Regions from separate parts of the Ewingella allii genome, predicted to be linked through region 2. Evidence: predicted binding sites of a transcription regulator. Region 2 holds the regulator's gene; each other region holds the start of a gene.
What was found. Region 2 encodes Fur, which represses iron uptake genes when iron is present. Its sites were predicted from a motif close to ATAATAATGAGAACNACTATCAA; they were not measured.

Region 1 (6,825 bases), on a different contig from region 2:
GGAGACGCCGACCTACTTCTATTTGCTGCCGCTGCTGGCGAGCCTTGGGCTGAAAGCGGTGGAAATCCCTACCGATCCGCAGACCGGCCTGTCTCTCGACGCCCTCGAATTGATGCTCAATGAGAAGCGGCTAAACGCGGTGATTGCCATGCCAACCGCGCAAAACCCGATGGGCTTCACCATGCCGCTGGCGGCGAAAAAACGGCTGGCGCGCCTGATGAACGATCATCGCGTGCCGCTGATAGAAGACGGACTGTATGCCGAAATTCAGTTTAGCGACGCGCTCTCTCCGGCGGTGAAATCCTTCGACAAGTACGGCTGGGTGCTGTTTTGCACCAGCTTCACCAAGACGCTGGCCCCCGATTTTCGCATTGGCTGGATTGCGGGCGGGCGCTTTGCCGACAAACTGCGCAAGCTGAAGGCGGTGTCGTCGATGACCGAGTCCTCTTTGCTGTCGCAAACGCTGGCGGTGTTCCTCGAGTCAGGGGGTTACGACCACCATCTGCGCAGTTTACGCCGCCGCTATGAGGCGCAGGTGGACGAAGCGCGAGCGCTGATTGCAAAATACTTCCCGCAGGGAACTCGCTCCACGCGGCCGATGGGCGGTTTTGTGTTTTGGGTAGATTTCCCGGCGGGCGTGGATACCGTGGCGCTCTTTAAGCAGCTGATTGAAGAGAAAATCTGCCTGACGCCCGGCACGCTTTACTCGCCGAGCGGGCGCTACAGCAATGGCCTGCGGCTCTCATGCTGTTACCCTTTCGACGTGCGTTACACCGCCGCGCTGGCGCGCCTGGGGCAGCGAGCCTGTGAGATGAGCGGCCTGCCGCCGGGGCTGGCGGAAACTACCGATGATGCGCGGGCTGATGAAACCCGCACTTCCTGATACACTAGCGGCTATTGTCTTTAGCAACATCGTGCCCGCTGCGGCACCTACGGGTCGAAAATACTATGAAAGAAGTCGAAAAAGCCGAAATCAAACGCCTCAGTGACATGCTGGACGCGTTGAACCACAAAGATGCGACCGTTATCCAACAGGGTAACGCTGAGCTGATTGCCAAGCATGAAGAAGAGAAAGAGAAGCTGGCGGCCGAAATCGCTCGCCTGAAAGACGTGCGCGTTAAGAAGCTGAGCAAAGAAGCGCAAAAGCTGGAAACGCTGCCATTTAGCCGCGAAATCACTAAGAAAGAGCAGGCCGACATGGGCACGCTGAAGAAAACCGTGCGTGGCATCGTGGTGGTTCACCCGATGACCGCGCTGGGCCGCGAAATGGGCCTGAAAGTGGTGACCGGTTACGCCAAAAAAGCCTTCTAAGCCGCGAATCTCCTCCCTGCATCGCGCAGGGAGGAGCTAAAATCATTTACCCGCCGAACCAAACAACCTTCTGCCAAAATCCTCAATCTTGCGATTAATCAGCCGCATCTGCATGGTTTTATTCCAGCTGGCGGACAGCCCCGCTGCGTTCATTAATCGGCGATACTGCTCTTCGTCGAAAGGCATGTTGAAAGCGATGGAAATCGCCTCAGCCACCGACACGTCGCTGTTGCGGGTCATCAATTCAAAGGGTTTATCTCCGCTCACGCTGCCAGTGGCGATCACGCGGTAGAGCCAGCCGCATTTGCCGGTGTCTTGTAACACCTGCGACATCTGCGGGCAGTGCAAAAAGGTATTGAGCTTGTAGCAGGGGGATCGCGGCTGAGTGACCTGAATCAGCGCATCGCCCCAACGGAAAATATCGCCGATGAAGACGTTAGCTTCGGTCAGGCCGAGGGTGGATAAATTTTCCCCAAAGGCGGGCGGATGGAAACGCTCTTCCTGCTCGGGAAAGTGCTGGCGCAGCCACGCATAGTGCTCGCGGGGGAAGTGGCATAAGGCGCGATCTGGCCCGCCGTGGTAGCTGCTTTCGGCCTGCTCGTCACCTTCTAACCCTAGCGCTTTGAGCTGTAAAATACCGTCTACCTGCCGTTTGCCGATGGCGCTCGGTCTGTCATTCTCATAGGGTTTGACCGCGCCGATATACACGTCCGGGTAATGCATAAAAACCTCCTGTCATGTCGTTGCCCTGGTGCTTCAGCATACCCCGCAATTGCCCGGCTAAACAGGCGAAAAAAAATGCGCCCGGCTGGGCGCATTTCACGGGGAGGGTAACAGGCTTAGAAGGTTTCCCAATTATCCTGACTGACCCCCGCCGGGCGCGGCAGCAGCGGGGAGTGCAACTTTGGCGCGCGCGCAGTTACGGCTGACGTCTTGCTGTCACTGTCCGACAGGCGGAACACCGACACGGCCTCGGTCAGCAGGCGCGACTGCTCTTCGAGAGAATCAGCGGCGGCGGCGGACTGCTCAACCAGGGCGGCGTTCTGCTGGGTGGTGCTGTCCATCTCGACAATCGCTTGCGAGATCTGCGTGATGCCGCGGCTCTGCTCGTCAGACGCCGAGGCAATTTCGCCCATAATGTCGCGCACGTTGGTCACCGACTGCACGATGTCCTGCATGGTGCGACCGGTGCTTTCCACCAATTTAGCCCCGGTATTCACCCGCTCGACCGACTCGGCAATCAGCCCTTCAATCTCTTTGGCGGCCTGCGCGCTGCGCTGGGCCAGCGTGCGCACTTCGGAAGCCACCACCGAGAAGCCGCGTCCTTGCTCACCGGCGCGGGCAGCTTCCACCGCCGCGTTCAGCGCCAAAATGTTGGTCTGGAAGGCGATGCCGTTGATCACGGAGGTTATCTCGGCGATGCGCTTGGAGCTGCTGGAGATCTGCTGCATGGTGAGCACCACGTCGCCGACCTGCTTGCCGCCGAGGGTGGCGGTTTGGGAGGCATCAGAGGCCAGTTTGCTGGCATGGTGGGCGTTCTCGGCGTTTTGTTTCACTGTCGAACTGAGCTGCTCCATGCTGGCGGCGGTCTCTTCCACTGCCGCCGCCTGCTGCTCGGTGCGCGAGGATAAATCAGTATTCCCTGCTGCAATTTCCGCCGCCGCGTGGGACACCTGACCGACGCCCGTACGAATTTCATAAATCATTTTGCGCAGGTTCTGGCTCATTCCGGCCACGGCGTTCATCAACATGCCCAGCTCGTCGCGGCGGGCGGTAGGCTGCGCCGCCGTGAGATCCCCCTTGGCAATCAGCTCGGCGGTGGCCAGCGTGGCACGCAGCGGATGGGTTAACTGGCGGGTGATGTGCCACGAGAACAGGGTGCCGATAACCAGCACCGCCAGCGTAATAATACCCATCAGCATCAGCGCTTTGTTGATGTCGGCGTGGGTGCTCTCCAGCTCGTTTTTGAATATATCCGCCACTAAGGAGTTCATATCATTGGCTTTTACCGCCAAGATCTGCGAGGCCGCCTTCTCGCGCTCGACGGCAGGCAGGTAAGCCACGACGTGTGATTTATAGCTCGCCAGCGCGTTCATCAGCGGCGCCAGCGTCTCTTGCTGGTTTGGCAACAGCAGGGCGTTGAGCTTGGTAGCATTGGCCTTGGTATCGTCAATTGCCTGCAATAATGGCGCTTCTGACGCCTGAGTTGGGCTGAGCAGCAGGCCGCGAACGTAATAGCGGATGCTGATCAGCTTCTGAATCACTTCAGAAAGCGACATGCGAATCGACGGATCTACATCTTCTACCCGCAGCTGTTCTTGTAAGCGTTTGAGGATGTCTTCAGTGTCCGACAGGTTCCAGCTCTTGCGCACCGCGTCTTTTTCATCCACCGCGTGCTTGAAAGCCGTCTGCGCCTGTTTGTATTCCTTAATTTTTACCGGCACCTGATCCAAATTGGCTAGGTTTCTTGGCTCCCAGCTCATCCTGCCTTTGGACTCATCCAACAGTTGCTCAACCTGCGCGATGAGCTGCTGGTTTTTCTCCAGATAAACGGGGTCGTAATTGAGTTGATATAAAGTGCGATTGATGCGTGCGTCGTGTAGTAACGTATTAATTTTGTTACTGAAATCGACCTTATCGGCCCGCTGGTCGATGCTTTTAAACTTGATCATGCCGACGGCGGAAATCACCACGGCAATCAGCAAAATAAACCCCAGACCTAACCCGAGCTTGGTGCCGACTTTTAGGTTATCAATGCGCTGTACTAAACCGATTCCCATAACTATTTTCCCCCAACGTCCATGCTTAAAAAGAGATGCCTTTGTGATGGGTCTATCGGAATGACTTAAGCCAAACTTTAGGGGGATGGGGCAGGATATTTAAGAAGTGCGAGCAAGGTCTGAAAATTGAGAGAAAAGGCTGCAATAAGGGGGCGAAAAATGGGCGTAAAAAAGGCGGGGAAGCCCCCGCCTGATGTGCGTTGCTGAACCCCTAGGGGCGCGAAATTATTTCGCTTCAGCCAGGCGTTTTGCTGCTTCGTCCCAGTTCACAACGTCCCAGAATGCTTTGATGTAGTCAGGGCGTTTGTTCTGATATTTCAGGTAGTAAGCGTGTTCCCAAACGTCCAGACCCAGCAGAGGGTAGCCAGATGCGCCAGAGATTGCTTCACCCATCAGCGGGCTGTCTTGGTTAGCAGTAGAAACTACCGCCAGTTTACCGTCGGTTTTCAGCACCAGCCACGCCCAGCCTGAGCCGAAACGAGTAGTTGCTGCTTTCTCGAAGGTTTCTTTGAAAGCGTCAACGCTGCCGAAGTCACGTTCGATTGCCGCTTTCAGGTCGCCCTGCAGGGTGGTACCGGTTTTCAGGCCTTTCCAGAACAGGCTGTGGTTAGCGTGGCCGCCTGCGTTGTTGCGCAGAGCAACTTTCTTGTCAGCTGGCACTTTGTCCAGGTTGGCAATCAGTTCTTCAACAGACAGTTTTGCCAGTTCTGGCAGGCTTTCCAGCGCAGCGTTAGCGTTGTTAACGTAGGTCTGGTGGTGTTTAGTGTGATGGATTTCCATCGTTTGTTTGTCGAAATGCGGTTCGAGTGCGTCGTATGCGTAAGGCAGTGATGGCAGTGAATAACTCATGTTCATCGTCTCCATAGTGTAGGGCGGCACCGTCATTGTGAGCACCGCGTAATCAGTGGGATCATTATAGTTAATTAAATGATATTGAAAATGATTATCTATGCTCCGCACTTTGTGCGGGTATTCTCTCAGGCCCGTCAGGCGGGGCTTTCGGCCGCCCTTAGAGCAAGTACAAATAAGCTGGTAATAAACAATCTAACGCTGAATTGAGAGCAATCCGACGCGCTTAGCCTCTCAACCTCTGTGGATGAGTATAGACCGTCGCCCGCCCCGGCTTGCTGAAGCCGACCAGCGTCAGGTTACAGCGTTCGGCGACATCCACCGCCAGTTGCGTGGCGGCGGAGACGGCAAACAGAATTTCGACACCGCACATTGCGGCTTTCTGCACCATTTCATAGCTGGCGCGGCTCGATACCAGCGCCGCGCCCTGATGCCAGTCGGCTTTCTTGGCCCGCACGCCGAGGATTTTATCCAGCGCGACGTGGCGGCCGACGTCTTCACAGCCGCCGAGCAGTTCGCCCTGTGGGCTAATCCATGCTCCGGCGTGAGTGCAGCCGGTGAGCTGGCCGATGGTTTGCACCGATTTCAACTGGCTCAGCGCCTGATCTAACAGCGCTAAATCAAAGGCTTGAGTAAAAGGCAGCGGCTTGAGCGGGCGGAACAGATCGCCGAGTTGCTCAATGCCACACACGCCGCAGCCGGTGCGTCCGGCCATCGCGCGGCGGCGCTCTTTTAAACCGCTAAAACGTCGGGTTGATAACTCGATGTTAACTTCGATGCCATTGCAGTTGGATGACACATCCATACCGTAAATGTCAGAGACGGATTCGATAATGCCTTCTGATAAAGAAAATCCGAGCGCGAAGGCGTCGAGATCTTTTGGCGAAGCCATCATCACCACGTGAGAAATACCGTTGTAGACCAGTGCTACCGGCACTTCTTCGGCGATCCAGTCATCCTCTGGCGCATCCAGATGCCCGCGCTGCATCACCGGCTTGCGGGTTGCCCCGACAATCGACGTCAGGGTCTGATCGTCTTTTTCGTCAGAAGGGTTCTGGCGCAGAACATCCATCGAAATAACCTTTTAAACACTACGAAATTTAAACAATATTTTAACGCTTCGCTTCTCAGAGGGGAAAGCCTGATTGCGCAAAACCGAGGCTGACGCGGCAGAAAGGCATTTTTGGTGTAGGACGCGTGAAGGGCAATTCTTAAAAATGGCGCTTTGCGCGGCGTAGCTTGGTAAAGCGGGGCTTGGCTGCTAGCTTTAAAATAGGTCTTAACGCGGGAGAATATGATGAAGCTAGTCGGCAGCTACACCAGTCCATACGTGCGTAAAATCTCAGTCATGCTGCTGGAAAAGGGCATTCCTTTTGAGTTTGTGAATGACCCACCGAGCGAGCCGGGCAACAAAATCACCGACTACAATCCGCTGGGCAAAGTGCCCGCGCTGGTCACTGACGAAGGCGAGGTGTTTTACGATTCGCCGATCATCGTGCAGTTTATCGAGTTGCAGAATGCTTCCCCTACGCTGCTGCCCTGGCAGCCGCTGGAGGCATTGCGGGTTAAACAGATTGAGGCGCTGGCCGATGGCGTGACCGACGCCGCCGTGGCGCTGGTGTTAGAAAGCAAGCGCGACGCCGACAAGCGCAATGAAGAGTGGGTGGTAAGACAGCGCGCCAAGGTGCTGCGCGGCCTCGACACCTTAGAGCAGCATGCCGCAAATCGCACTTTGTTGAATGGCGAAAGCCTGAACGTGGCGGATATCGCCGTCGCCTGCGCACTGGGATATATCAACTATCGACGCGTGGCTCCCGGCTGGTGCGTCGAGCGCCCGAAGCTGGTTTCGCTGGTAGAGCGCCTGTTCCAGCGCGAAAGCTTTTCC
Region 2 (6,825 bases):
TCATTTGCGTCAAATAGGCTGATTGCGCTTCCGTGCGCTTTAATGCTTCAGCAATCAATGCATTGGCTTTCTCAACCGAGGCGCCAAACTTGACGCTGTACGGCACAACGTTGACGGTAGAAATCTGCTTATAAGCCTCGGCGTTCTTGCTGCTCGCGGCGTTGAACAGCGGCGTAGCGCCCTGCTCCGCCAGATTAGTCCAGTCAGTAATAAGCTGCTGCACCACGGCGTCATCCAGTCCCGGATGCGGGGATTTTTTAAACGCAGCCAGTGCGTCAGTCATATTGGTCAGCGCCAGTTTCGCGCCATCGAATAACTCCGGTTTCTGGTTAGGGTCGTTTTGTAACGCTGACATCGCACGAGTCAAACGCGTTTGGGTTCTAAAATATTGATCGCTTCCTTTATGAATCAAGGTGAGATCGTTGACTAATGCCACGTTAATCTCGGCATTTCTGGTCAGAGAGTTGAGTGAAGTTACGGTATAGATAGCCACGCCCGCCCACATGACGCTAAATGTACCGAGAATGACTAGTATTGCGGTCCTGATGGTAATATTTTTCAAAAATTGCACGATGTGCCTCTCGTGAAACAGCTCTGTTTCTTTTTATGTGTATTAACGGGGATGCGGAGAATCAAAACAGGTCGCCGGAAGGCATAGGCCGCGGGACATGTTGAACACCTCTCCGGGCATCGATTGCTTGTACTGACGAGTTTCCTCTCGCTTCATCTATCGGCGCTGGATGGGTAAAATTTAGGAGCAACGTGAAATTCTTTCAGTTTTGCTTAGGGAGTGCGCACTTTGTATGAGCCGAATAACCATACAAAACACACAAAGGCGATAACGCTCGCCGGCAATGCTCGATAAACTTGTTAGTTAACTGCAAGCTGCGTAGAGGCATGTTCTCTGCGTGATGAGTTTGTTATTATTTGCGGCATTATTGCCTAGGGTATATTTCCGCTATCCTCACTCCGCCAATCAAATGGCCGAGGCAACGGATAGTTAGGATCAGGCTTTTCATTGAGAACAAGAGGTTAGAAATCTTATGGCCGTAGTAGGAATCTTCTTTGGATCCGATACAGGTAACACCGAAAACATCGCAAAAATGATCCAAAAGCAGTTGGGTAAAGATGTTGCCGAGGTACATGACATTGCGAAAAGCAGCAAAGAGGATTTGGAAAAATTCGATATTTTGCTGATCGGCATTCCAACCTGGTATTACGGCGAAGCACAGTGTGACTGGGACGACTTTTTCCCATCGCTGGAAGAGATAGATTTCGAAGGTAAGCTGGTTGCCCTGTTTGGCTGTGGCGATCAGGAAGATTATGCCGAATACTTCTGTGATGCGATGGGCACCGTGCGTGACATCATCGAGCCACGCGGCGCGGTTATCGTAGGACACTGGCCAACAGCCGGTTATCACTACGAAGCCTCTAAAGGTATGGCGGATGACACTCACTTCATCGGCCTGGCGATTGACGAAGACCGTCAACCAGAACTGACCAATGAGCGCGTGGATGCATGGGTGAAACAGATCACCGAAGAATTAAGTTTAGCTGAAATCATTGGCTGATCATGAGCTGATAGCAAGAAAGGCCCTGAGTCGTTGATTACACGTCGAAAGGGCCAATCTATTACTGAAATTAACAATTTAACCGCTACAAAATTGTAACTTTCAGCGGTATCAAGGTACACTTAGATCTTGGTTTATTCTATTGATCAAGCCGTTGCGATCTGATCGCGACAGTCGTGAAAAGTGTGATCTTCGTTAACAGATCCCCCTATTCACCATGAACTGATACCACAGGCTTCATGCCTCAACGTGACAAGCATAGTAACAGGACTGAATCCGCATGACTGACAATAATACCGCACTGAAGAAAGCTGGCTTAAAAGTCACGCTTCCGCGACTTAAGATCCTGGAAGTGCTGCAAGCGCCGGAAGGTCATCACGTCAGCGCGGAAGATTTGTACAAACAATTAATTGATATGGGTGAAGAGATTGGTCTGGCGACGGTTTACCGCGTTCTGAACCAATTTGATGACGCAGGTATCGTTACCCGTCATAACTTCGAAGGCGGCAAATCTGTTTTCGAACTGACCCAACAGCATCACCACGACCACCTGATTTGCCTTGATTGCGGCCGCGTTATTGAATTCCGCGATGAGTCAATCGAAGCACGTCAGCGTGAGATTGCGAAGAAACATGGCATTAAACTGACTAACCACAGCCTCTATCTGTACGGCCACTGCGAACTGGGTGACTGCCGTGAAGATGACAGCCTGCATAACGATAAACCAGCACTGTAATTGCAGTTCTGTAGTCATGCGTTATGTTCTGCCTGAGATGGAGCAGAACTAAAATTAGCCGCTGAAAAGCGGTTTTTTTTATGCCTAATTTCCTCCCCGCTCGATTCAGACATTAAAAAACCCCGATCTCTGCATCCGAAATCGGGGTTCTTCATTGTGGCTGGCGGCAAGGCTGACTGCCCTGCCGCTTGCGCCCGTCAACTCACCTTACTTCATGGCGCTCGGCGAGTTGTTGGCTTTGATCTCCTGCCAGATTTTACCGCAATCCTCGGCATAGCTTTGACCATCGCCGGTTTTACGCGCCGTCAGGCATTTCTGGTAGTCGATAACCCGCACGGTTTCTTTCTTCGCAAACGCCTCATGGGCTTTCTCTTTCTGCAGCGATTCCAGAATGGTCTGGCAGGTCGCTAGCTTATCGGCTTCGCCATTCGAGGTATTGATACAGTTGGTGTAAGAGTGACGAAGCTGGTCGGCCTTACTGGCACTCGGGTCAGAACAAGCGCCTAGCAAAGCGACAGAAGCCACCACCAACAACATATTTTTAATCGATTTCATTTTCATTATTTTTTACCCAGAGTCCGATATTAGAAAATGGTGAATGGCGCAATAACAATGAACTTCACGTCTTTCTCATCCTGGAAGATGTTGCCGTAGCCACCGCCCCAGCTTGGGATGTCGGAATGGTTGTCATACTGGGTATAGTGAAGCTTGAACAAGGTGCCTTTGGCACGGCCGCCCTGCACGGTGTACAGCGCATCGAGGCTCCACGCACTCTCTTTCAAGCGCTGGCTCTGGTCGTAAATCGGGTTGGAGCTTGGTTTTGCATCCCACGCATAAACGTAAGAACCGCCCACCGCGAAGCCCGGAAGATCCCATTTCGCCAAGTCATACAGCACGCCCGCGTACAATGCTTTTTCGCCGTTGGCGTTGAAGTCGGAACGGTTGTCCCACCACACGTCAAGACGGCCGTTAGAAGAAGAATAGGTAGGGGTCATGCGTTGCAGGAAATAACCTTGGTTACCATCGGCCTTAACCATGGTGCCTTCCAGACGCCAGTTAAATTGCCCGGTGGTGTAGCCGAAGGTCAGCGCCTGCAACCAAGCCATGCCGTCGTACAGACTGTTTGGATCGCTGCTGTCACCAATTTTGTCTTTCGAGCCGTAGAACTGATAGCTGGTGGTCAGTGGGTTACCCGCCAGCTCAAGTTTATAAGAGGCCTTTCCAAAGTATTGGTCAACGTAGTTCTCGGCTTGGCCAAAAGCCGCTTCCAGCACGAAGTCATTTTTGAAGTCGTATTTCGCGCCCAGTGAGTGGATGTAGGAGACGCCGGTGGTCCGGTCAGCGCGGCGGAAATCATCCATCTCAAGGTGCCATGGGGATTTGTACTCATCGGCCCACATATAGGAGAAACTCAGCTCGCCCGGGTCACCAAAGTCGTGTTTGTAGCCCGCTTCGGCACCGCGATAAGTGCCCGGCATAAAGCTCCAGTGCGGCGCAATCAGCGTCTGGCCGGTGGGTTGGATATAGCCTGCATGACCCCAGAAGCCGCCATATTTAAATTTACCCGCTGCTTTATACAGGCTGACCCCGCCTTTATCGCCAGAGTAATCTTCGTCATAAGCATGGTTGCTGGAAGAAAACGCGATTTCGTTTGGGTGGCCGCTGTCACTGGCTTCGGCAAGCTCGACCGCGGTGAAGGCCGCGAGATCAATACCGAACATATCCCAAGCGTAACCTGATGAGAAATCGAGGTTTAAGTTAGCGGTAGAGTGAGAGAGGTTGGTGGAGTATTTATTATAGTCTGGGTTATTCACCGTCACTTTGCTGCCGTCAGGACGGGTTTCTTCTTTGGTTTTATTCAGATCTTTTCTGTCACGTTCACGCTGCCAGTAATAAATTCCGCCGGTCAGCGTTGAATCGTCAATAAAGCCTGCCGCTTGGGCTTCCGGCATACTCATCAAGCCGCCGCCTAACAAGGTTCCAGCGAGCGCCAGAGAAATCGGTTTCATTCTTGCTCTTGGGTTAAGGCCAGCCGCGACCCTGCCCCTGTTAAATTGACTCAACATGGGAAATCCTCTTTTTGACTTGAAAGTTAACGCAAACCCAAACGGGTAATAGGCCAGTCGCTAATAGCGAAACCAGCACTGTAAACAAGGTTTAGACTATTTTTCGCGGCGCGAATTATCAATCAGTAATTAAATACAAATATCAGAAACATGACAAAGTGCACATAAATATGTATTTATGTTACAAAAGGATGAAAAGATTGAATTTAATTGAATTATTAAAAATAAACCATATAAATCAATAAATTAAATAACAACAAAACTCTGACAGTGTAATATTTCAGTGATAATTCATAAAAATGCATCAGCGATCACATATTTATCCGCAAGCATTAATTCGTGTTAAGAAATAAAATTTTGATAGTTTTTATGCTTAGCGATTTGGATAAATAAAATAAAGAAGGGAATGAATGTGACTGAGGGGAAATTTTGGACATAAAAAAACGCAGCCAAGGCTGCGTTTTTAACAGGGTTAATCACTCGCGCGATTAAACAGCCGGTTTGCTTTCCCACGTATCACGCAGGCCAACTGTACGGTTGAACACTAAATGTTCTGCACTGGAGTAGCGGCTGTCGGCACAAAAGTAACCTTCACGTTCAAACTGCAGGCTCACTTCTGGCTGCGCGGCACCGAGGCTTGGCTCGACAAAACCTTGCGCAATCACCAGTGACTCAGGGTTAATGGTGGTCAGGAAGTCTTCAGCCTGCGCCGGGTTTGGCACGTTGAACAGGCGGTCATACAGGCGGAACTCGGCCGGTTTACCTTCTGTTGCAGAAACCCAGTGAATGACGCCTTTCACTTTGCGGCCATCGGCAGGATCTTTGCTCAGTGTATCAACATCATAGCTACAGAAGATGGTGGTGATATTACCTTCTGTATCTTTCTCAATACGCTCAGCTTTGATCACGTAAGCATTGCGCAAGCGCACTTCTTTGCCCAACACCAGACGCTTGTACTGCTTGTTCGCTTCTTCGCGGAAATCAGCCTGATCGATGTAGATCTCGCGAGTAAACGGCACTTCGCGGCTGCCCATTTCTGGCTTGTTCGGATGGTTTGGCATAGTCACCAACTGCACATCTTCACCGGTGAAGTTTTCAATCACCACTTTAACCGGATTGATCACCGCCATCGCGCGCGGCGCGTTTTCATTCAGGTCATCACGGATACAGGATTCCAGCGCCATCATTTCAACGTTGTTATCTTGCTTGGTGACGCCGATGCGACGGCAGAATTCACGGATAGAAGCCGCAGTGTAGCCACGGCGACGCAGGCCTGACACCGTTGGCATGCGAGGGTCATCCCAGCCTTCTACAATCTTCTCAGACACCAGCAGCTGCAGCTTGCGCTTAGACATGATGGCGTATTCGAGATTCAGGCGAGAGAACTCATATTGACGCGGGTGACAAGGAATGGTGATGTTATCCAGCACCCAGTCGTACAGACGGCGGTTGTCCTGGAACTCCAGCGTACACAGCGAATGCGTGATCCCTTCCAGCGCATCGGAGATGCAGTGGGTGAAATCGTACATCGGGTAGATGCACCATTTGTCAGCAGTCTGGTGATGATGCGCGAACTTGATACGATAAATCACCGGGTCACGCATCACGATAAATGGCGAAGCCATATCGATTTTGGCACGCAGACACGCCTTACCTTCAGCGAACTCACCGTTGCGCATTTTCGCGAACAGCGCGAGGTTCTCTTCCGGCGTACGATCGCGGTATGGGCTGTTTTTACCTGGCGCAGTCAGGGTTCCACGGTATTCGCGGATCTGCTCTGGAGAAAGTTCGTCAACGTAGGCCAAGCCTTTATTGATAAGCTCTACAGCGTAGTTGTGCAGTTGGTCGAAGTAGTTAGAAGAGTATTGAATCTCCCCGCTCCACTCGAAGCCCAGCCACTTAACGTCGTGCTTAATGGACTCAACGAACTCGATATCTTCTTTCGCTGGGTTGGTATCGTCAAAGCGCAGGTTGCATTGGCCCTGGTAATCTTGAGCAATACCGAAGTTCAGGCAAATTGATTTGGCATGACCGATATGCAAATAGCCATTAGGCTCAGGCGGGAAACGGGTGTGAACCGTGTTGTGTTTCCCGGACGCCAGATCTTCATCAATAATCTGACGGATAAAATTTGTTGGGCGGGCTTCAGCCTCACTCATTGTGCAATTCCTCTACGCGACATTGGCTCGAATGACTAACCGCATATGTTCCAACAAGCCACGTCGGGAAACAACCGTTAGTTACATAAAATAGAGGTTATCTGGGTTTGAAACAAAAAAACGGGAAGAGATTGCTCTCTTCCCGTCTTATTTACTGCATCACTGCGAGTTCAGTGGGGGATTACTTGGACTGAATCTCGAACAGTTTAGTTTGACCCGCAACGACTGAGCCGCTGGCTACTGCAACAACGCCTGAGTAATCGTCGATGTTGCTGACAACAACCGGGCTAATC
Region 3 (6,825 bases), on a different contig from region 2:
TGACCGGCACCGGCGCGTCGCAAAACGTGGCTTACTCCGCGACGGTTAACCCAAGTCAGGCTAACCCACCGCCGGGAACCTATAGCGATACCGTGCTGGTGACGGTGACTTATTAGAGGGAAATCATGGCGGGCCGGTGCGCGTGTCGCTGCAACGGCCTGCTACGGGCTTACAGCCCTTTGAGGATCTTCATGGTGGCGTCGACGTCGATTTCGTCTTCCGAGAAGATGTAAGTGGTGTTCTGGAAGGTGGTGAGTGCCAGCTTCTTCAGGGTGCGCGTTGTGGCCTTTTTCTCTTCTTCTTTCGGGCGAATGCGGTTCATCAACAGGCCCACGGAGAGCACGGCATTCTCTTTGTCGATTTGCGATTCGGCAGGGACTTCTTCGCTGTAAGCCAGATAGGACTTGATGCTGGTGATTTTGATGCGCTCACCGGCAATAAAGATGTATTTGCTTTCAGGCTCGACTTTGACGGCAAACGCCGACAGGCCTTTATTGTTGGTGGTCGGCTCGAACGTCACCACGGCGTCTTTCTTGATTAGCTCGGGGTTGGTGACTTTAATCACGTGGAAATAACGGTTATCGCCGTTTTCATCTTTGATAAAGCCGAAACCTTTATCTTCAAACCAAGTTGTGATTGTCCCGTTCATCGCTCTTACCGCCTAATTAATCGTTCAACATGTCAATTTTTGCAGCGCGCAGTTTAATGCAGAATGCGTGCAAAGTCCTGTGCTTTACCGTCCAGCCGCCTTTCTAAAGGTAAGATTGAAACGATAGCCGCCGGTAAGCGGATGTTCGCCGGCTTTTAACGGCAAAATGCCGTGATAACGCAGCCGCGACGGCCCGCCCCATACCACGATATCCCCGTGAGTCAGCGTCACTCGCTGGGTCTTATCACTGCGCTCCATGCCGCCAAACTGAAATATCGCCGGTAATCCCAGCGACACCGACACAATCGGCGCGCCGAAGTCGTGCTCGTCTTTGTCCTGATGCAGCGACATTTTCGCCCCTGACTGATAACGGTTGATCAGGCAGGCGTCGGGCGCGAAACCGGCAAAACCGGCCTGCTCGGCGGCCTCGACTGCCAGCGTGCGGAACAGCTCGGGCATCGGCGGCCAGGGCTGCTGGCTCTCCGGCGACGTGGTTTGGTAACGATAGCCCTGACGGTCAGTCACCCAGCCGACCTCGCCACAGTTGGTCATGGCGACCGACATCGCATAGCCGCCCGGCGTAGCGCGATATTGGAAAGGCACCAATCCGGCAATTCTGTCGATTTCCGCCAGCAGCGCGGTGTCGTCTCGCAGCGCGCCGCCGCGCAGCACCACGGCCCCCGGCGCTAACTCTTCCCGCCAGTGTGGGTGGAAATCTGGATGATCGAACAAGTCTAAATTCATGTTCACCTCCGATGACGTTATTGATTAAGTATATAGCCTGATAAGCCTAGCGGCGGTCGGAAGCTTTGGCTAAGGTTGAAGCATTACGCGTTTTCAACATCACTGATAAGGAAGGATCATGGCTCGCGAAATCAATAAGGACACCCAACTCTGTATGTCGTTGTCCGGCCGCCCCGGCAATTTTGGCACTCGCTTCCATAACTATTTGTATCAAGCTCTGGATCTGAATTTTATCTACAAAGCCTTCTCAACCCAAGATATTGAGGCCGCCGTGAAGGGCGTGCGCGCGCTGGGCATTCGCGGCTGTGCGGTGTCGATGCCCTTCAAAGAGGCCTGCATCCCCTTCCTCGACGAGCTTGACCCGTCCGCCACCGCCATTCAATCGGTCAACACTATTGTGAATGACGACGGCTTCCTGCGGGCTTACAACACTGACTACATCGCCGTGGCGAAACTGCTGGAGCAGTATCAGGTGCCGAAGGACGCGGTGTTCGCCCTGCGCGGCAGCGGCGGCATGGGCAAAGCCGTGGTGGCGGCCATCCGCGATGCCGGCTTCACCAAGGGCTATGTGATTGCTCGCAACGAGAAAAGTGGCCGCGCGCTGGCCAAAGAGTACGGCTACGAGTGGCGAAGCGAGGTCGGTGACGCCGCCGTGGATATGCTGGTTAACGTCACGCCAATTGGCATGGAAGGCGGCCCGGACGTCGACGCACTGGCCTTCGACAAACGCGTGATTGATCGCGCCTCGGTGGTGTTCGACGTGGTGGCATCGCCGGTAGAAACCCCGCTGATTCGCTACGCGCTCGAGCAGAACAAGCAGGTGATCACCGGCGCGGAAGTCGCGGCATTACAGGCGGTCGAGCAGTTTGTGCTGTATACCGGCAAAAGGCCGGATGACGCCCTGATTGAAAAAGCCGCGGCCCACGCGCGGGGCTAATAGACGAACAGGCATAAAAAAACCCTCTCTTGTTAGGGAGAGGGTTTAAGGCGGTGCGGATCCAGCCTTACTGAGCAGCAGTCTGCTCGGCGCCCACCAGACCGACCTTCAGATAACCTGCTTTACGCAGCGTATCCATCACGTTCATCAGCGTTTCATAATCCACCGACTTATCAGCCTGGAAGAAAATGGTGCTTTGCTTGTTGCCCTGCGTGCGCTGGTCAAGCATGGACGTCAGGTTGGCGCTGTTTACCACGTCATCGCCCAGATAGAGCTGCTTATCGGCTTTCACCGTCAGGAACACCGGCTTTTCAGGGCGCGGCTGAGGCTTGGCGGTTGAAGCGGGTAAATCGACGCGCACATCAACGGTCGCTAACGGTGCGGCCACCATGAAGATGATCAGCAACACCAACATCACGTCGATAAAAGGCGTGACGTTGATGTCATGCATTTCACCGCTTTCGTCGAGGTCGTCATTTAAACGTATGGCCATGATGAATTACCCTACGCGCAGCTGGCGGTCTGCCTGAGGACGTGGCGTTTCGCCCGCGCTCGCGGCCAGGTCCAGATCACGGCCTTGCAACAGTAAAATTTGTGCCGCCACGTCACCCACTTGGTGGCGGTAAGAAGCAATGGTACGCGCGAAGATGTTGTAGATAACCACCGCAGGAATTGCCGCGACCAGACCAACCGCCGTTGCCAGCAGGGCTTCGGCGATGCCCGGTGCCACAACCGCGAGGTTGGTGGTTTGCGTCTGTGCGATACCGATAAAGCTGTTCATGATGCCCCAGACGGTGCCGAACAGGCCGACAAACGGAGAAATCGCCCCGATGGTCGCCAGAATACCGTTACCCCGGCCCATGTGGCGGCCCGCCGCGCTAACACGGCGCTCAAGGCGGAAGCTGGTGCGATCTTTAATGCCGCCGTTGTCGGTAGAACCGGCAGAAAGCTCAAGCTCGTTTTGTGCGTCACGCAGCATTTGGCTGCTGATGCTGGTGGCTGCGAAGCTTTCGGCTTCTTCAGCGGCTTCGTCCAAGGTGCGGGCACCGGCCAGCGCGGAGAACTCACGGCGCAGGCGGCGTTTACCGCTCCACACTTCCGCGCCCTTGCTGAACAGCAGCGTCCAGGTGACGACGGAGGCCAGTAGCAGACCAATCATCACGGTCTTCACTACGACGTCAGCGTGGTGATACATGCCAAGAACTGAAAGATCTTTCGGGATAACCGGAACCGCGGCGGTATTGGCGGTAGGTTCAGAAGAGGTGCTAACCGGAGTGACTGCCGTTGGCGCGTCGTTGCTGTTCGTTGCAGAAGGCTGAGCCGTTTGCGTGACGGCGTTGGCCGCAGGAGAAGAAGGTGCTGCTAACGCGGTGCCACTCAGACCTGCTACCAAAACGAAGGACATCAAAGCTGACGCCACTTTTTTCATATTATTGCGAGCCGTTTTCACGCGTCGCCTCCAGCAAAAATCAGTGTTAAAGGGTTTATTCATGGGTAAAGACAGCCCCAAATCATAGCAAACTAAAAGCCCGAATTGATAGTGGTTCTCATTATTATTTACATTATCGCGCCTAGCGCTGGCGCTGTCTTTGACCAAAAACAAGGCTTTCAAATGGCCGATTAAAAACCACACAATCTTACCGACTTCACACTTTCAGAAAAAATCCACACCGAAATCAACACGCTGCCGCCACATTCAAACATTAAAACAATGTTTTAAATATTAAGTAATGACATTTCAAAACTGTTTACACTTTGTGATAACGCTCAAATAACCGACAAACCTAATCGGGTATCTTGCTTGTGAAGACATAGACCGGACACCGGCAGTCTTCGTGCAGGTCATTCAATTCCCTCTTTTTTGATGTTCACTTTTACTGAGTACCCTGGAGACAAACTGATGAAAATGCAGCAAGCACTTCTCAGCCTTTGCCTGAGTTCCGCGACCCTAGTTTTTAGCCACAGCCTGCTGGCGCAAACCATTAAAGCCGCGGATGTCCATCCGCAGGGCTATCCCAACGTCGTCGCCGTGCAAAAGATGGGCGAAAAACTCAAACAACAAACCGATGGCCGACTGGAAATTAAAACCTTCCCCGGCGGCGTACTGGGTGATGAAAAGCAGGAGATTGAACAGGCGCAGATCGGCGCACTGGATATTATCCGCGTCTCCATGACGCCGGTGGCCTCGATTCTGCCTGAGATTAACGTCTTCACCCTGCCTTACGTCTTCCGCGATGAAGACCATATGCACAAGGTGCTGGATGGCAAAATCGGTAAAGAAATTGGCGACAAGATAACCAACAACCCAAGCTCCAAACTGGTGTTTCTCGGCTGGATGGATGGCGGCACGCGTAACCTCATCACCAAACAGCCGGTGGTGAAGCCGGACGATCTGCATGGGATGAAAATCCGCGTTCAGGGCAGTCCGATTGCGCTTGCCACCCTGAAAGCCATGGGGGCCAACCCCGTCGCCATGGGCGTCAGTGAAGTGTTCAGCGGCATGCAAACCGGGGTGATTGACGGTACGGAGAACAACCCGCCGACTTTCGTCGCCCATAACTACCTGCCGGTGGTGAAAAACTACACCTACAGCCGCCACTTCATTATCCCTGAGCTGTTCCTCTACTCGAAAGTGAAGTGGGACAAGCTGTCCAAAGACGATCAACAGCTGATGTTGAAACTCGCCAAAGAGGCGCAAGACGAGCAACGCCAGCTGTGGAAAACCTATAACGACGAGTCTTTGGCAAAAATGAAAGCCGGTGGCGTGAAGTTTTACGACATCGACACTCAGCCTTACTTCAAAGCCACCCAGTCGGTGCGTGACGAATTCGGCAAGGGTCATGAAGACCTGATGCAGCAAATTGCCGACGTTCAATAACTTGAGATGAGGCAGCCCGCCTGCCTCGTTTTTTGCGCACCCTTTGGGGAGGTTTTATGCTTTCTAGCTATCAGCGTTTGATGGACTTTCTCTACATTTGTGCCATGTGGCTGGCAGGCATTGCCCTGCTGTTTATGGTCGCCGTTATCCCCATCGGCATTTTTGCCCGCTACGTGCTCAATAGCGCCCTGTCATGGCCGGAACCCATTGCCATTATGTGCATGGTGACCTTCACCTTTGTTGGCGCTGCGGTGGCGTACCGCGCCGGTTCGCACATCATGGTGGCGATGGTGACCGATCGCCTGCCGCCCGCTTTGAAAAAATTCTCCGCCCTGCTGGCCGACATCATGATGCTGGCGATCAGCCTGTTCATCTTCTGGTACAGCCTGCTGCTGTGCAGCGAAATGTGGCATCAGCCGGTGGCTGAGTTCCCGCTGCTGACCGCCGGACAGACCTACCTGCCGCTGCCAATAGGCTCTGCGCTCACCGTGCTGTTTATCATCGAGCAGATTTTTGCCGGCCCTCAAGGCCACCGTCCGGTGGTGCAAATGGGTAATACCGAAGCCTGATAGCCCTATTCTTGGAGACGACATCGTGGATGCATTAATTTTACTCTTAACGCTGGGGGTAATGCTGGCCATCGGCGTGCCGGTGGCTTACGCCGTGGGTTTGAGCGCCGTCGCGGGCGCGCTGTGGATTGATCTGCCGCTGGAAGCCTTGATGATCCAACTGACCAACGGCGTAAACAAGTTCTCACTGCTGGCAATTCCGTTCTTTATTTTGGCCGGGGCGATCATGGCGGAAGGCGGCATTGCGCGCCGTCTGGTGAGCTTCGCGTACATATTTGTCGGCTTTATTCGCGGCGGGCTGTCGCTGGTGAATATCGTCGCGTCCACCTTCTTCGGCGCGATCTCCGGCTCGTCGGTGGCCGACACGGCCTCTATCGGCTCGGTGATGATCCCGGAGATGGAGAAGAAGGGCTATCCGCGCGACTTCGCCGCGGCGGTAACCGCCAGCGGCTCGGTGCAGGCCATTTTAACGCCGCCCAGCCATAACTCGGTGATTTACTCGCTGGCGACGGGCGGCACGGTGTCGATTGCCGCGCTGTTCATCGCCGGTATCCTGCCGGGGCTGCTGCTCAGCCTGACGCTGATGGTGATGTGCGTGGTATTCGCCCATAAACGGGGCTATCCGAAAGGCGAGCGCGTGCCGTTTAAGCAGGCGTTGAAGATTTTCGTCGACACCCTGTGGGGCCTGATGACCGTGGTCATCATCATGGGCGGTATTCTCAGCGGCGTCTTTACCGCCACCGAATCCGCCGCCATCGCCTGCCTGTGGTCCTTCTTCGTCACCATGTTTATCTACCGCGACTACAAATGGTCTGAGCTGCCAAAATTGATGTACCGGACAGTGAAAACCGTCAGTATCGTGATGATTTTGATTGGTTTTGCCGCCGCCTTCGGTGCCGTGATGACCTACATGCAGCTGCCGATGCGCATCACCGACTTCTTCACCAGCATTTCGGACAACAAGTACGTCATTCTCATGTGGATCAACATCATGCTGCTGCTGATCGGCACGCTGATGGACATGGCGCCAATCATCCTGATCCTCACG

Region 1: sodA (superoxide dismutase [Mn]) is a predicted target of Fur. The motif match lies at 5,019-5,041, and genes of this name have one in related genera.
Region 3: exbB (tol-pal system-associated acyl-CoA thioesterase) is a predicted target of Fur. The motif match lies at 3,865-3,887, and genes of this name have one in related genera.

What each region holds. Positions count from the first base shown of each region.
Region 1 covers NZ_JAWUDN010000005.1:87,899-94,723, forward strand. Annotated here, with positions in the region: gene SBO83_RS12800 (aminotransferase class I/II-fold pyridoxal phosphate-dependent enzyme) at 1-883, shown strand, start outside; gene SBO83_RS12805 (YibL family ribosome-associated protein) at 949-1,311, shown strand; gene yiiM (6-hydroxyaminopurine reductase) at 1,354-2,034, opposite strand; gene SBO83_RS12815 (methyl-accepting chemotaxis protein) at 2,151-4,091, opposite strand; gene sodA (superoxide dismutase [Mn]) at 4,317-4,940, opposite strand; gene fdhD (formate dehydrogenase accessory sulfurtransferase FdhD) at 5,167-6,012, opposite strand; gene SBO83_RS12830 (glutathione S-transferase) at 6,238-6,825, shown strand, end outside.
Region 2 covers NZ_JAWUDN010000001.1:262,081-268,905, reverse strand. Annotated here, with positions in the region: gene SBO83_RS01270 (methyl-accepting chemotaxis protein) at 1-571, opposite strand, end outside; gene fldA (flavodoxin FldA) at 1,044-1,571, shown strand; gene fur (ferric iron uptake transcriptional regulator) at 1,852-2,307, shown strand; gene chiQ (ChiQ/YbfN family lipoprotein) at 2,515-2,853, opposite strand; gene chiP (chitoporin ChiP) at 2,892-4,316, opposite strand; gene glnS (glutamine--tRNA ligase) at 4,862-6,532, opposite strand; gene nagE (PTS N-acetyl glucosamine transporter subunit IIABC) at 6,714-6,825, opposite strand, start outside.
Region 3 covers NZ_JAWUDN010000003.1:137,707-144,531, reverse strand. Annotated here, with positions in the region: gene SBO83_RS09470 (Csu type fimbrial protein) at 1-116, shown strand, start outside; gene SBO83_RS09465 (cold shock domain-containing protein) at 170-649, opposite strand; gene alkB (DNA oxidative demethylase AlkB) at 734-1,393, opposite strand; gene SBO83_RS09455 (shikimate 5-dehydrogenase) at 1,512-2,330, shown strand; gene exbD (TonB system transport protein ExbD) at 2,398-2,823, opposite strand; gene exbB (tol-pal system-associated acyl-CoA thioesterase) at 2,830-3,759, opposite strand; gene SBO83_RS09440 (TRAP transporter substrate-binding protein) at 4,231-5,208, shown strand; gene SBO83_RS09435 (TRAP transporter small permease subunit) at 5,265-5,777, shown strand; gene SBO83_RS09430 (TRAP transporter large permease) at 5,803-6,825, shown strand, end outside.